One region of the Azospirillum sp. UENF 312511 genome, then DNA from elsewhere that is predicted to be linked to it. Evidence: riboswitches for the same ligand, from Rfam matches in the RefSeq annotation. Region 1 holds a riboswitch; each other region holds the start of a gene.

Region 1 (5,129 bases):
CCTGCCATGCCGCATGCAACGCGTCAACGTCGTCGACGTAGAGATAGCAGGCCGCAACCGAGCGTGCTGGGTCCAGGTCGGGAACCCGCGCCAGGTGGAGGCTCACGCTGCCCCAGGCAAGAAACCCGTAAATGGGATCGGCGGCCGCTTCCTCGTAAGCGGTCGCCTCGAAACCAAGACGCCGGTAGTGGGCGAGCGCCGCACGGACATCCCGGACTGGCAAAATCGGTGCTACCCTCGCGAACTGAACAGCCATTGCCCTTTTCCCTCCAGTCTCCAACCACAGTCCATGATGCAGAAGCAGCGCGGCGGACCACAAGCTTGAGGAGGCTGATCGGTAGGGGTTCGAAAGCGGCATTGTGGCGAAAGGAGAACTTGGCGCTTCGCTTCCGTTCGTTCGTCGATTGGCGGGTGCCCGCACAGGGCGGTGCTGCAACATCACCCCAATGTGAAGGCTTCGTGCACGGCGGATTGGACGGAGCCGCCGAGGACCGCACCACCACCCGCTACATGGATCCAGTCGCCGATCGTCACGGCTCCAACCGCATGGCGCGGCGTCGGCATCGGCGCATGGTGTTGCCAGCTGTCGCTGCCCGGATCATAGCTTTCCATCTGCCCGAACACTTTTGCCTGCCGCGGTACCCCGCCGTTGAGAATTCCGCCTTCTCCCCCCATGGCGAAGAGGCGGTCACGGTAAACGACAAGCCCATGGCCCGACCGGGCCGTCGGCAACGGCGCCCGCATCTCCCATGTGTCCCGATCCGGGAGGTAAACGTGGTGCAGATCGGTGTTGTACTCGAACGTGTTGAAGCGGCCGCCAACGACGTGGATCGCGCCGGCATGAACAACGCACCCGACATGATCGCGCGCCCCCGGGAGCGGTTTGCGGGCCGACCAGCGATCGGTCTTTGGGTCATAGACTTCGTGCCAACCGACGCTCGCCCGTTCGCTGGCCGGCTCCGATGCGCCACCGATCAGATGAATGGCGCCATCGAGTACCACAGCCGCCGCCGCACCGCGGGGGCGTGGCAGTGGCGCAATGGGGGTCCAGGCGTTGGTGGTCACATCGTAGGCGTAGGCGTTCGTATCGGACCGCCGGTTTTGCTCGATGAACCCGCCAAGCGCGTAGACGCGGCCGGCTTCTGCGGCGACCGCGACATGGTTGGCGCCACGCGGCAAGGCAGCGCCCTCATACCAGAGGTCGGCCACCGGGGTATAGATGTGGTGGTAGGCACGATTGACGGCACCTTCGCCATAGCCGCCCACGACATGCATCCGTGCCGCACTGACGGTGGCCCAGGCCATTTCGCTGCGCGGGATTGGAAGCGCGGCGCGGCTGACCCAACGACCTGGCGGGCCGGCGGGAGCTGGACTGTCGAAGACACGTTGCGCTTCCTGATCCGGCGTCAGATGGTGCGGCATGCCACCTTGGAGGCGAGCATAGGGGTCTGCGGCGGGCCGCAACTCCGGCAAGGGCGATTGCGCGTGTGACAATGGCACCCGGACAGCACCAAGCGCCAAAGCTCCAGCACTTGCGCCAAGGAATGTCCTGCGATCCATGTGACCTCGCTTTCTGCCTGTGTTGTCATGATGACCCCGGTTTCGCCATGGAGGCCCACCGCTTTGCACTGTTCGCAGATTTGCAGGATCATCGTTCCTGATTTCAGCCGTTTTAGCCATCGACCAGAACGCCCATCCATATAACGTGCGCGTCCAACACCTTGGAGCGCGTGGTTGCAGGCGGATGCACACATGAACACCATCCCTCCCACCGCAGAAAGCCAGTTTCCCTTTCCAAACGGACGGGAAACCCGCTGCCTTGAGATGATTTTCCCCGAGCAGGCCAACCATTACGGCACGCTGTTCGGAGGCACGGCCCTCAGCCTCATGGGAAAGGCCGCCTTCATCACCGCCAGCCGCGCCGCCCGCCATGCGGTCGTGATGGCCTCCTCAGAGCGGATCACATTCCACACCCCCGTCATGGTCGGCCAACTGGCCGACTTGGTCGGACGGGTCGACACGGTCGGGAAACGGTCGATGACCGTCCATGTCTCCCTCGTCGCCGAGACTTTGGCGTCCGGGGAGCGCCGGCTGGCTGCCGAGGGATGGTTCGTCCTGGTCGCCGTCGACGGTCAGGGGCGGCCGGTTCCAGTCCCGGCCTTCCAAGACATCCAGCACGGCACGCAGCAGGGATGATCCGGAAAGCCCCCGGCGCGACGACTGGGAAAGACGAGGGTGGACACCGTGAAGCCTTGAGGCCTCCGACCGAAGCCAGCCGCAGGAAGTCCGGATGCGCTTGATGCCGTTATCGTCGCAACAACGGTGACGCTCGGCGTATAGAAACATAAAGGTGTCTTTATGTCTCTCTTGACAGGATTGCGGCGTTGCGGTTGGATCGCGACGTCATGGTTCTGCCGGTTCCGCTCGGGGCCGGGAGCTAAGAGGGAAGCCGGTGCCGCCAGATCCGATGGCCAGTCCGGCGCTGCCCCCGCAACTGTAAGCGGAGAGTCGTTTCGTCGCCTCAGCGCCACTGGTGCCTCGTTGGGCACCGGGAAGGCCGGACGGAATGGTGCCGACCCGCGAGCCAGGAGACCTGCCGTGACCGTTCGTTCGTCCTCGGGCGGGGTGTCCCGGTGGTCGCGTGGGCCGTGTCCAGCGTCTGTCGCTGGTCTCCTCTCGTGCGCCCGCCTGGTTTCCGTTCCCGGACGTCCTTATTACGACACCGATCCGCTGGCCGAGCGCTTGGCCGGACAGGGGAGAACCATGTCGATCGTCTTCTGCAGGCTCGGTTCCCCGTGCATGGGACCACGCCGCGACGTGAGCCGAGAGCGGCGTTGGGCATCCGTCGGGCCTGGACGAACGACACCGCCAAGGCCGCCTGCCGGCCTTCGATCACCCTTCCGCTTGTGGAGAACCCGTCTTGGCTGGCTGCGGCACCTATGTGATCACCGTCCGGGGGTTTGTCGCCCCTTTCCAAATCGGGGTTTACGCCCACGAACGTGGCCGCCGTCAGCGCTTGCGCATCGATGTGCGGCTGGTCGTCGAACGCGGCCGACCGCGTTTCCCCGACGACGTGGCGACCGTCCTGTCCTACGAAGGGTTGGTCCTGGCGTTGGAGAAGCTGGCCGACGGGCCGCACACCCAGCTCTTGGAATGCCTGGCGGACCGCATCGGCGACCTCTGCCTTGCCGACCAGCGCGTCGTCGAGGCCGAGGTGTCCATCGAGAAGCCCAACGTGCTCCCGCAGATCGATTCGGCCGGGGTAACCATCACCTACCGGCGGGACGACGCCGTTCAAGCCGCGCCGGGAGCGCTGTCATGACCGCCTCTCTGTCCGCACCGCCGTCGATCAGCTTCGAATTCATTCCGTCGAAGACGGAGAGGATGGAGCAGGGCCTGTGGCAGTCGATCCGGCGGCTGGCCCCATTGGCTCCAATCTTCATGTCGGTGACCCACGGGGCCGGCGGTTCGACCCGCGAACGCACCCACGCCACCGTCTGCCGAATCCAGGACGAGACCGGCCTTCCGGCGGCAGTGCATGTCACCTGCGTCGGCGCGACGCGGGACGAGATCGACGCCATCGCCCACAGCTACTGGAATGCCGGCATCCGCCATCTGGTGGCACTGCGCGGTGACCCGTCGGACATGCCCGGCGGCAGCGGGCGTTGCGAACCGTCTCCCGGCGGCTACGCCTACGCCGCCAATCTGGTGGCGGGAATGAGGCGCATCGCCGATTTCGAGATCTCGGTCGCCGCCTATCCAGAGTCCCACCCGGAAGCGCCAAGCGCGCAGTTCGACCTGGACAACCTGAAGCGCAAGGTGGACGCTGGGGCGACTCGTGCCATCACCCACTTCTTCTTCGACAACGACGTTTATTTCCGTTTTCTCGACCGCTGCGCCGCGGCGGGCATCCATGTGCCGGTGATTCCCGGCATCCTGCCGATCACCAACGTCGCCCGTGCCGTGGAATTTGCTGCCAAATGCGGCGCCTCGATGCCGGCCAGGCTGGTCGAAACCTTCGAAGGGTTGGACGACGACCCCGAGACCCGCAGGCTCGTCGCCGCGACGGTGGCGGCGGAGCAGTGTCAGGCCCTTCAGGCTCAGGGCGTCCGGGATTTCCACTTCCACACCCTGAACCGTTCCGACATCACCCTCGCCACCTGCCACATGCTGGGGATAAGGGCCGCGGTTCCGGCACCGTGATCGCCACACGCGCCACGGCTACGCCGCCTTCGGCGCGTAGCCGTGGCGCTCGTTGAGGATGCGCAGCAGGTCTACCGCCGCCTCGCTGATGACGGTGCCCGGCGGGAAGATCGCCGTGGCGCCGGCGGCGTAGAGCGCGTCGTAATCCTGCGGCGGCACCACGCCGCCGACCACGATCAGGATGTCGCCGGCCCCGTGACGCTCCAGCTCCGCCTTCAACTGCGGCACCAGCGTCAGATGGCCTGCCGCCAGCGAGCTGACGCCGACGATGTGGCAGTCGTTCTCCACCGCCTGCCGCGCGGCCTCCTCCGGCGTCTGGAACAGCGGCCCGACGTCCACGTCGAAGCCCAAGTCGGCGAAGGCGGTGGCGATCACCTTCTGGCCGCGGTCGTGGCCGTCCTGGCCCATCTTCGCCACCATAATGCGCGGGCGGCGGCCATCCCGCTCGGCGAACTCCGCCACCAGCGCCCGCACCCTGGCGATGGCGTCGGACTGCCGCCCCACCTCGCCGGCGTAGATGCCGGTGATGGTGCGGATCTCGGCCTTGTGACGGCCATACACCTTTTCCAGCGCGTCGGAGATCTCGCCGACCGTGGCGCGGGCGCGGATGGCGTCCACCGACAGGGCCAGCAGGTTGCCGTCGCCGGCGGCCGCCGCGTTGGTCAAGGCCTCCAGCGTCTGGCGGCAGCGGATGGGATCGCGCTCGGCGCGCAGCCGTTCGAGCTGGGCGATCTGCTGGGCGCGGACGGCGGAGTTGTCCACCTTCAGCACCTCGATGGCCTCCTCCTGCTCCAGCCGGTACTTGTTGACGCCGACGACGGTCTGGCGGCCGGAATCGATGCGGGCCTGGGTGCGGGCGGCGGCCTCCTCGACGCGCATTTTGGGGATGCCGGTCTCGATCGCCTTCGCCATGCCGCCGGTCTCCT
Region 2 (5,129 bases), on a different contig from region 1:
CTGGCCTACGCCGCCGACTTCTTCTCCATCGGCACCAACGACCTGACCCAGTACACGCTGGCCATCGACCGCGGCGACGAGCAGGTCGCCTCGCTCTACGACCCGCTGCACCCGGCGGTGCTGCGCCTGATCCAGTTCACCATCGAGGCGGCGCTGCGCGCCCGCATCCCGGTGTCGGTCTGCGGCGAGATCGCCGGCGATTCGCGCTACACCGCGCTGCTGCTCGGGCTCGGCGTGCGCGACCTGTCGATGGTGCCGCCGGCCATCCCCCTGGTGAAGCGGCGCATCCGCAAGCTCGACCTCCAGGAGGCCACCCGCCGCGCCCGCGTCATCATGGACCAGAGCGACAGCGGGCGGATCGCCGCCCTGCTGGACGACTTCAACGCCGTGGGCTGAGACGGCCTCTCCTTTTCGAAGGCGAGAGGACAGCGCTTGGTGACGGCGACGCCGGAGGAGTCGGCGGCGCCCTCGACGGAATGAGCCCGATCCACCGGACCGGGCTCATCCTCACGTGGAACGTCTTACTGGCCCTTGCCGTCCGTGGGCACCGCGGCCGCATCGCCGGAGGAGGCCGCGGTGGAACCGCTGGCACCCTTCGCCGGGCTGCCCGGCACCCACCAGCGGCGGGCCTCGCCGTCCGCGGCTTCCGGAGCCGCATCCGCGCGGGTCTTCAGCATCGAGAAGACGATGGAACCGCCGACCAGGACGGCCGTGATGCCCAGCGCCACCGCCGTCGGCATCTTGTAGATGTCGATCATCAGCATCTTGGCGCCGACCACCACCAGAACCAGCGACAGGCCGTATTTCAGGTAATGGAAGCGGTGGATGATCGAGGCCAGCGCGAAGTAGAGGGCGCGCAGGCCGAGGATCGCGAAGACGTTGGAGGTCCAGACGATGAACGGATCGGTGGTCACCGAGAAGACCGCCGGGATGGAGTCCACGGCGAAGACCAGATCGGTGAACTCGATCAGGATCAGCACGAGGAACAGCGGCGTCATCATCCGCACGCCGTCGCGCATCACGAAGAACTTCTGCCCCTCGTAGCCGTCGGTCATGCGGAAGCGGGAGCGGACGAACTTGACGATCCGGTTGTTCTCCATGTCCGGCTCGTCGTCCACCGACATCAGCATCTTGATGCCGCTGAAGATCAGGAAGGCGCCGAAGATGTAAATGATCCAATGGAATTCCTGAATCAGCGCCGTGCCCGCCACGATCAGCACGCCGCGCATCACCAACGCGCCCAGGATGCCCCAGAACAGCACCCGGTGCTGGTACTGCGGCGGCACCGCGAAATGCGTGAAGATCAGCGCGATGACGAAGATGTTGTCGACGCTCAGGCTGTATTCGATCAGGTAGCCGGTCAGGAACTCCAGCCCCTTCTGCGACCCTTGGAAATGAAAGACGCCGGCGGCGAAAATCATCGCCAGCGTGGAATAGGCCGCGCAGCGCATCAGCGCCTCGCGGCCGGAGATCACATGGGATTTCTTGGAAAATACACCAAGATCAAAGGCCAAAAGCACGCCAACGAAGACGGCGAAGCCGGCCCACATTAAAACGATCTGATCCATGGAACTGTCCCTTGCTTCATGCACTCCGCTCCCGCAAGCGGAGACGTCGATCGTCACATGAGCAGTCCGACATCACCGATGCGCCACGGCGGGACGCATCGGCCAGAGGGGCCCGGACTGGAATCGTGACCGCAAGGTCTGCGGTCAACGGACAAGCGCGCGCGACGGCTTTGCCGCGGCGCGCCAGAGCGCCCGCCTCCATCGTTTGCCGTGGAGACGTGGCGGTCGGTCAGGATGTTGGTTCGGTGCGGTCCATGCCGATGTCTCCCAAAGGCCCGTCGGGGACCGTCGTCCGGCGGTGGACCTTGTGGTGGAGCGGGACCCAGGGGGAAGATAGGGCCAGCTTCCGCAAGGCCGCGCCAAAGCGACGGCTCTATGGGAAGTCCGACATCACAGCGCCGGGCGACGCTGCCAGAGGGGCCCGGACCTCACCCGTCATGTAGTCAGGCCCCCGCGCGGCGACAAGAGGGGGGCGCGTCCTTTCCGGACCATGATCGGCGCGATGGCCGCAGGCAACGACACCAGCCGGTTGATCGCCCATGGGTTGCCGGCGTTCCGGTCCGGGAGCCGGCTTTGCGAATTCCGTGTCGCCCATGGATGATTCCGCACCGGTGGGTTGTTCGTAGCGATTGACGGTAATTCACGGCAGGACACCCACAATGATGCGGCGTTCCATTTTGCTCGGCTGCCTGCTGGCGGCCGGATTGGCTGGTTGCGGCCCGCGTTTCGAGACGGTCGCAAGCTATTTTCCACCCGTCAGCGAGGCGGGAAAGCTCTGTGTCGCCCAGTGCAAGCAGGCACAGACGATCTGCCAATCCGCAAAGGAGCTGGCCGTACAGACCTGCCGGGCCGAGGCGACGACCCGCGCCCAGGGCGAATATCAGGCCTATCTCCGTTCCTTGCCCAAGGACGCGGACAAGAAGAAGATCAAGACGTTCAGCGATTTCGACCGGAACCCCAGCTGCTACAGCAACCTCACCTGCTCCTCCGATTACAACGATTGCTACAAATCCTGCGGCGGCCGGATCGAGGCACAGACCTATTGCGTCGGCAATTGCAAGGAGATGGTGCCGCCCATGCCGGATGGGTCCGCGGTCGGGCCGAGAACCACACTCTGACGCCAGTCGGGCGAGGACGGGCGGATTGCGGCTTGACCGGAGCCGTTCCGCCCGCGTAGCTTCGCACCCGACGGTTGCCCGAAAGGGCTGAAAATGGGAACACGGTGCGGACCCAGCGGCGATTTGCCGTGCGAGGGTCCTACGCCGGGGCTGCCCCCGCAACTGTAAGCGGCGAGTCGTCCATCGGAATGCCACTGGGATCGCGATCCTGGGAAGGCGATGGGCCGACGATAACCCGCGAGCCAGGAGACCTGCCGTCAGTCGTGGTCACACGCGAACACGTTCGGGCGGGGTGCACCGAAGGTCGTCGAACCGGGAGTCCGTTCGCGGAGCGTCCGGGGGGACTTCGTTCGCGGTGACGTGCCACCGGCGTCCCGCCCGAGGTCTCAATGAGTGTCCGCGTTCCCCGCCTTCACCGGACGGCGTCCTTCGCCGCCCTTCTGGGAAGCCTTGCCCTTCCCGTGTCGGCCCTCCCCACGTCGGCCTTCGCCGATTCCACCACCATCACGACGCTTCCGCCGGTCTCGGTGACCGCCAACCGCGTCCCCACCGCCGCCGAGGAAACCGGCAGCGCCCTGACCGTCATCACCCGCGAGGAACTGGAGCAGCGCCAGACCCAGGTGCTGTCCGACGCGCTGCGCGCGGTGCCCGGCGTCGCCGTCAACCGCACCGGCCCTATGGGCACCCTGACCCAGCTCCGCATCCGCGGGTCGGAGGGCAACCAGACGCTCGTCCTGATCGACGGGATCGAGGTGAACGATCCCGCCGCCGGTTCCGAATACGACTTCGCCAACCTGCTGGCCGGCGACGTGGAACGCGTCGAGGTGCTGCGCGGCCCGCAGAGCGCGCTTTACGGCTCCGACGCGGTCGGCGGCGTCGTCAACATCGTGACCCGCCGCGGCGCCGGCGCCCCCCGGTTCGGCGCCGCCGTCGAGGGCGGGTCCTTCGGCACCGCCGCCGGGCGGGCCTCCTTCGGCACCGGGACCGACCGTTACGACCTGTTCCTCAGCGGCCAGGGCGTCACCAGCGACGGTGTGTCGGTCGCCGACAAGCGGCTCGGCAACCCGGAGAAGGACGGCTACCGCAACGGCACGCTGACCGGAAACGCCGCCGTCCGCCCGACCGAGCACAGCGAGATCGCGGTGACCGGCCGCTACACCCGCTTCCGCACCGACACCGACGGCTTCGTCGGCGGGCGCGGCGCCGTCGACGACGGGACCAGCACCGCCGGGGAGCAGTATTTCGGGCGCCTCCAGGGCAAGATCGCCCTTCTCGACGGAAAGTGGGAGCACATCGTCGGCCTGACCCATGGCCGCCAGCAGCGCGACTACCGCGACGACGCCAAGACGGTGACCAGCCGCTACGACGGGCGCAAGACCAAGGCCGACTACCAGACCAACCTGACGCTGAAGAGCGGCCCCGCCGACCATGTGCTGACCGCCGCCGTGGAGCATGAGGAGGACAAGGCGATCAGTCGCAGCGCCTTCTCCAGCTTCGACCGCTCCATCGGCTCCACCGGGCTGGTGGGTCAGTACAAGCTGGGCCTGTTCGACCGTCTGACCCTGACCGGCAGCGTCCGCCACGACGAGAACGACCTGTTCCGCGACGCCACCACATGGCGCACCACGGCGGCCTATCTGGTCGAGGAGAGCGGGACGAAGCTGCGCGCCTCCTACGGCACCGGCGTCAAGAATCCGACCCTGTTCGAGCTGTACGGCTACACCGCCACCTACGCCGGCAACCCGAACCTGAAGCCGGAACGGGCGCGCGGCTGGGACGCCGGCTTCGATCAGGCGCTGTGGGGCACGCGGGCCTCCGTGGACGGCACGTGGTTCGACCAGCGCATCCGCGACCTCATCACCGGCACCGGGCGGACCTCCGTCAACATGCCGGGCGAGTCCCACATCCGCGGCTTTGAGCTTGGCCTGTCGGTGGAGCCGATCGACCGGCTGACCGTCCGCGGCTCCTACACCTGGACCGACGGCGAGGATTCCACGGGGGCGGAGCTGGTGCGCCGGCCCAAGCAGCTCGCCAGCCTGAACGTCAATTACCGCTTCCTGGAGGACCGGGCGAACGCCAACCTCGGCGTCGTCTACAACGGGCGGTCCAGCGACTGGGCCTACGATCCCTTCTACAACCGGCAGGTCGTGAATCTCGCCCCCTACACGCTGGTCAACATGGCCGGGTCCTACGCGCTGTCCGAGGGGGTCGAAGTCTTCGGGCGCGTGGAGAACCTGTTCGACCGCCGGTACCAGGAAGTCTGGACCTACGGCGCGCCGGGACGGGCCGGGTATCTCGGGCTGCGGCTGTCGCTGTGAGGCCCACCTTTCTCGGGCTGGCCACCGCCCTCCTGCTGACCGCGGGAGGGCCGGCGGCGGCGTGGGAGGCGCCGCCGGCAAAACCGCCCAGCAAACCACAGCGCATCGTCTCCCTGAATCTCTGC
Region 3 (5,129 bases), on a different contig from region 1:
CTGTGACGCGCGCCGCCGGTTCGGCAACCGGCAGGGCTAATCCATAGGGGCCTTTGCCGCGGCGGCGTTATCGGTTGGATGATGGCTTACCCAATCGAACGAATCCCCGGAGCCCGTCCGCCATGCCGACACCGCCGCACGGAACGCCCGACCGCGGGCTGAAGCCGTTCATCCTCGCCATTCATCGCGAAGCGCTGGACACCGCCGCGGCCAAGGGGCTGACCGGCACGCTGGCGCAGGTCGCCGCGCTCCAGGACACCGCCAGCCTCGCCTCGGCCAGGGCCGGGCGCCCCGTCACGGAGGAGGAGGTGATGCGCCTGCTTCTGCGGGAGCGCCGCGCCCGCAACATCCATGAGGCGGCGGGGACGGCTCCGGTGACTCCGATCCGGAAGCCGGCGGCCGCACCCTCCCGATTCCATCTGGGGCGCTGGCGGAGCGTGGCGATGGGAATGGCCCGCTCGGCGTCCGCCGGGCCGGCTGGAAAGGCCCGCTTGTAGGAAACGGGCGGCGCTCCGTACGCCGGTACCGAGTGAGTACGCCCATTGCCCTGTTGAGTGAGGCGCGAGGCGCACTGAGGCTGTCGCTTCCCCGCTGTTCGGCACGAAACACACAATGGGAGGTCTCATGTCCGTTCGCCTGGATCGCCGCCAATTGCTGCTCTCCGCCGGAGCCGCCGCGCTGGTGCTGGCCGTGGCGCCGCGCTTCGTCCTGGCCCAAACAACAGGGGGCCAAACTCCGGCTGGCCAAACTCCGGGCGGCAAGGGATTCACGCTGCCGCCGCTGCCCTACGCGCCCGCCGCGCTGGAGCCGCACATCGACGCGACGACCATGAGCGTGCATCACGACAAGCACCATCAGGCTTACGTCGACAACCTCAACAAGGCGCTCGCCAACCACGGCGACCTTCAGGCGATGCCGCTGGCCGACCTGCTGAAGCGTGTGCCGGAACTGCCGGAAAGCATCCGCACCGCGGTGCGCAACAACGGCGGCGGTCACGCGAACCACAGCATGTTCTGGAGCATCATGGGACCGAACGCCGGCGGCGCCCCGGACGGTGAGGTGGGGGCTGCCATCACGCGCGACTTCGGCGGCTTCGACGATTTCAAGGCGCGGTTCAACACGGCGGGCGCCGGGCAGTTCGGCAGCGGCTGGGTCTTCGTCACCGCCGACCCGTCGTCGGGCAAGCTTGCCATCGCCGCCCGCCCGAACCAGGATTCGCCGGCCATGGAGGGCGTGCCCGTGCTGATGGGCAACGATGTATGGGAGCACGCCTATTACCTGAAGTACCAGAACCGCCGCGCCGACTATCTGGCGGCTTGGTGGAACGTCGTCGACTGGGGCGCGGTGAACCGCCGCTACGCGGCGATCCGCAAGGGCGAGCTGGTGATCTGACCGGTCCGCTGACCTGAAACGGAAAAGGGCGGCGGGGATGTCCCCGCCGCCCTTCCTGCGAACCATCCGGTCCGAGGCGCCGGTCAGGCGCCCTGGTGCAGGCGGATGTTGAACAGCGGGCCCTGGCTCTGGCGGCGCAGCGCCTTGGCGACGGCCAGCACGGCGAGGTCGGCCAGCGGCTCGACGATGATGACGGTCATGTAGGCGGCGCCGAAGGAGGCGACTTCCGTCATGGTCTCGGCGGTGAAGCCGTGGCCGTAGAAGGCCCAGAAGGCCACCCAGGCGACGATGCCGCCCTGGTAGGCGGTGGAAAGGGCCAGCGCCTGCGAGTACTTCAGGTCGACATAGGGGGTGGCGTCGGGAACGATCCGCTTCGCCAGCAGGCTGATGCCCCACAGCGGGACCAGCAGCGTGGTGACGTTCATGCCGTACTGCGGCAGGTCGAACGGCGCGAAGAACAGGCCCTGGATCAGCAGGCCGGCGGCGAGGCCGATGGAGGCCGCACCGGCGCCGAACAGCAGGAGCAGCGTCGAACCGAGGATCAGGTGAACCTCCGACACGCCCACGGGGTGGTGCGGGAACACCTCGAAGAAGCTGAAGACCAGCGCGGTGGCGATCAGGCTGCGCAGCACCAGCGGCGCGACCCCGCCGTTGTTGCGGACGTCGTCGCGCGCCAGCTTGCCGGCCATCGCGAAGCCGCCGGCGGCCGTCGCGTAGCTGAGAGCGATCTTGGCGCCGTCCACGACGCCGGGTTCGATGTGCATGCTCTATGCCCTTTCCGAGTCTGCCATGCGTTGGGAGGGGCGTCGTTGCTGGCAGGCACCGGCATCGCAACCCCCTTGGTCCCCTTGGATGGGCGCACCGGAGGGACGGCTTGCGGAAGACGGGCGGCCGTCGGGCCGGACATCGGCAAGCGACCACCGGGGCACCCCGCCCGAGGACGTACGTTCGGTTACGGCAGGTCTCCTGGCTTGCGGGTCAAGGCGGCATCGTCCGGCCTTCCCGGCGCCCGTTCCCGCAGGCGGCGCCAGTGACACGGAAAGGACGAGGCCGCTCACCGCTCACAGTTGCGGGGGCAGCGCCGGATTTGCCGTGTCTCCCCCTGCGGGGCGGCGCACCGGCTTCCCTCTTAGCCCCGCGACCGGAGGGCGCGGGGAACCATAACCGGCGCCAGGGTAGGGGCGGGGTCCCCCGCCGTCAAGAGGGGGATGGCGACCCATCGGGGGAGTCGCACGGCTTCCTTGACACCGCTCCCACGGAACCGACAAGGTCCGGCGGACTGCGCGAGGCCGGATCAACGGGCGAAGGACGGGGTTGCGGGCATGCTACCGGTTCATTTCCTGACCATCGTGCTGAACGGCGATCCCTTCATCCGTTACCACTTGGAGGTGTTCCGCCAACTGCCCTTCCCCTGGCATTGGCACGTCGTGGAAGGGGTGGCGGAGCAGGTCCGCGACTCCTCCTGGTGCGCGCAGCGGGGTGGGCGCGTTCCGCAGGATCTTCACCGCGACGGCCGCAGCAGCGACGGGACGTCGCAGTATCTCGACCGCATCGCCGCGGAGGAGCCCGGGCGCGTGTCGGTCTACCGCAAGCCGCCCGGCATGTTCTGGCAAGGCAAGGTGGAAATGGTGACCGCGCCGCTGGCCGCCATGACGGAGGACTGCCTGCTCTGGCAGGTCGACGCGGACGAACTGTGGACGGCGGAGCAGATCACCCGTGCGCGCCGGATGTTCCTCGATTCGCCGTCGCGCACGGCGGCTCTCTACCTCTGCCACTTCTTCGTCGGCCCGTCCCTGGTCCTCGACCGGCTGGACCAGTACGGCAATTACCGCGCCTACGAATGGCTGCGCACCTGGCGGTACCGGCCGGGGGATTTCTGGCACTCGCACGTTCCGCCCCGGCTGATGCGCCCGCAGCCCGACGGGTCGGACCTCGAACTCGGCGCGGCCAACCCCTTCCTGCACGAGGAGACGGCGGCGGGCGGGCTGGTTTTCCAGCATTTCGCCTACGCGACGCGGGAGCAGGTCGCGTTCAAGGAAATCTATTACGGCTACGACGGCGCGGTCGGTCGGTGGGATGCCCTGCAGGCGGCGGGCCGAGCGGTCGGCAACGGCACCCTCCCGCTGCGCGATTTCTTCCCCTGGGTGACCGACGCGGCGACCGTCTCGCGGGCTGAGCATGCCATGGTGGAGCCGCTGGCGCGCCCGGATGCCGAGGGAACCTGGGGCTTCGTGCCGCCGGCGCGGGGCGCCTCCACGGCCCCGGCGGTGGCGCTGCTGCGGAACTCCGGTCCCGCCGTTCGCCGCCGCACGCTCGTCCCCGGTGAACCGCCGCCCTTCCCGACCGACCTGATCCGCAGCGTCGGCGTGTTCCTGCCGGACGGGGTGGGGGGCGTGCTGGGGGCGTCCGGCGTCCTGCGGGAGCTGCGGCGGGCCTTGCCGCTGGCCCGGATCACCGTTTTCGCGACGCCGGATGCGGAGGCGGCGTTTGCCCTCTGCCCCTACGTCAACCAGCGCGTCACCCTCCCACCGCTGAAGGGGCGGGCGCCCGACGACGCGCTGGTGACCGCGGTGCGCCAGGAGATCGGCCAGCAGTTCAGCGGCGCCTTCGACCTCACGATCAATCCCCACCGGGGCGAGGATGCCAGCTTCGCCAACCGTCTGATGCAGGACACGGGGGCGCCGCTCCGCCTTGGTTGCAGGGTCGGTCGGCCGGTGCGCGGCTATTACGCCGACGCCTTCCTGACCCACGTCGCGGCGACTCCCGCCGGCCTGCTGGGGGCGCTGACCACCGGGGAGCCGGACCCCGCCACGGAGGTCTGGACCTCCCCCGCCGGCGAGCGCGCCGCCGCCGCGCTTCTGGCCGAGGGCGTTCCGGCGCGCTGGCGTTGCGCGGTCGGCCTCTCCGCGTCCGTCGGCACCGGCAGCCTGTCGGAGCTGTGCCGCCGGCTTGCCGCGCGGGGCGACACCGCCCTGATCCTGGTCGGCGATGAGGCCGCCCGGGGGGCCGCGGCGCGCATCGCCGGGGAAACCGGAAGCGCCTGCCTGAACGCGGCGGGGCGGCTGGGTTTCGACGGGCTGTGCGCCCTGCTGCGGCGCTGCGACCTGTTCGTCGGAACCGGCGCGCCGGCGGAGGACATCGCCGTGGCGGCCCGGCTTCCCATGGTCGGAACCGGGCCGGAGCACGGCGATCCGACCGCCGAGGCGATGGAGAGCGCCATCGCGGCCTGGCTTGCCGACCGCGCTTGGTGACGGGCGTCCCCACCCGCCCTGTGGGATCCGCGAGGGGAAGCGTGGAAAAACGGAGGGGCAGGCGCGCAAGGCGCTTGTGTTGGCGCGTTTGCGCCGCAATGATCCGCCCCCACCGAATCCCGGACGGCCGCAAGCGGCGCGCCGCAGCGGGGCAAAACCATGGATTGAATCCGGCGGCCCGGTAAGCACACGATGCGCAGAGCAGTCATGAAACCCCGTGCGGATTGGCGTCCGGGGCTCCGCAAATACCCCTACGGCGTCCGTGCCATGAGCGCCGGCGCCTTCTGGCGCGAGGATGTGCGGTACGAGTTCTCCGCCCATCAGATCGACCTGATCGAAAGCGTCGCCGACGAGTTGCACACCATGCTGCGCGAGGCGCTGCGCGCGACGGTGGATGGGCGGGCGCTGGCCCGGCTGGGGGTCCGTGGCGGCGTGGGGCGGCTGCTGGAGGCCTCCTGGAACGACTATTGGGCCGCGGGGCGGCTG

The links. A riboswitch is a leader RNA that binds a small molecule or an ion and turns the genes downstream of it on or off. The one in region 1 is predicted to bind cobalamin.
Region 2: linked by a shared signal. The riboswitch ahead of ACWPN7_RS00350 (TonB-dependent receptor plug domain-containing protein) and the one ahead of ACWPN7_RS28575 (dihydroneopterin aldolase) in region 1 are both predicted to bind cobalamin.
Region 3: linked by a shared signal. The riboswitch ahead of ACWPN7_RS09970 (energy-coupling factor ABC transporter permease) and the one ahead of ACWPN7_RS28575 (dihydroneopterin aldolase) in region 1 are both predicted to bind cobalamin.

Annotation. Positions count from the first base shown of each region.
Region 1 covers NZ_JBSNCG010000005.1:29,077-34,205, forward strand. Annotated here, with positions in the region: gene ACWPN7_RS28560 (bleomycin resistance protein) at 1-256, opposite strand, end outside; gene ACWPN7_RS28565 (Kelch repeat-containing protein) at 439-1,422, opposite strand; gene ACWPN7_RS28570 (acyl-CoA thioesterase) at 1,825-2,196, shown strand; cobalamin riboswitch at 2,395-2,615, shown strand; gene ACWPN7_RS28575 (dihydroneopterin aldolase) at 2,942-3,322, shown strand; gene metF (methylenetetrahydrofolate reductase [NAD(P)H]) at 3,319-4,203, shown strand; gene scpA (methylmalonyl-CoA mutase) at 4,222-5,129, opposite strand, start outside.
Region 2 covers NZ_JBSNCG010000001.1:66,028-71,156, forward strand. Annotated here, with positions in the region: gene ptsP (phosphoenolpyruvate--protein phosphotransferase) at 1-396, shown strand, start outside; gene ACWPN7_RS00340 (TerC family protein) at 522-1,568, opposite strand; gene ACWPN7_RS00345 (hypothetical protein) at 2,228-2,686, shown strand; cobalamin riboswitch at 2,741-2,959, shown strand; gene ACWPN7_RS00350 (TonB-dependent receptor plug domain-containing protein) at 3,076-5,004, shown strand; gene ACWPN7_RS00355 (ABC transporter substrate-binding protein) at 5,001-5,129, shown strand, end outside.
Region 3 covers NZ_JBSNCG010000002.1:341,175-346,303, forward strand. Annotated here, with positions in the region: gene ACWPN7_RS09955 (helix-turn-helix transcriptional regulator) at 1-6, shown strand, start outside; gene ACWPN7_RS09960 (hypothetical protein) at 123-497, shown strand; gene ACWPN7_RS09965 (superoxide dismutase) at 625-1,392, shown strand; gene ACWPN7_RS09970 (energy-coupling factor ABC transporter permease) at 1,476-2,156, opposite strand; cobalamin riboswitch at 2,332-2,570, opposite strand; gene ACWPN7_RS09975 (hypothetical protein) at 2,715-4,643, shown strand; gene ACWPN7_RS09980 (glutathionylspermidine synthase family protein) at 4,851-5,129, shown strand, end outside.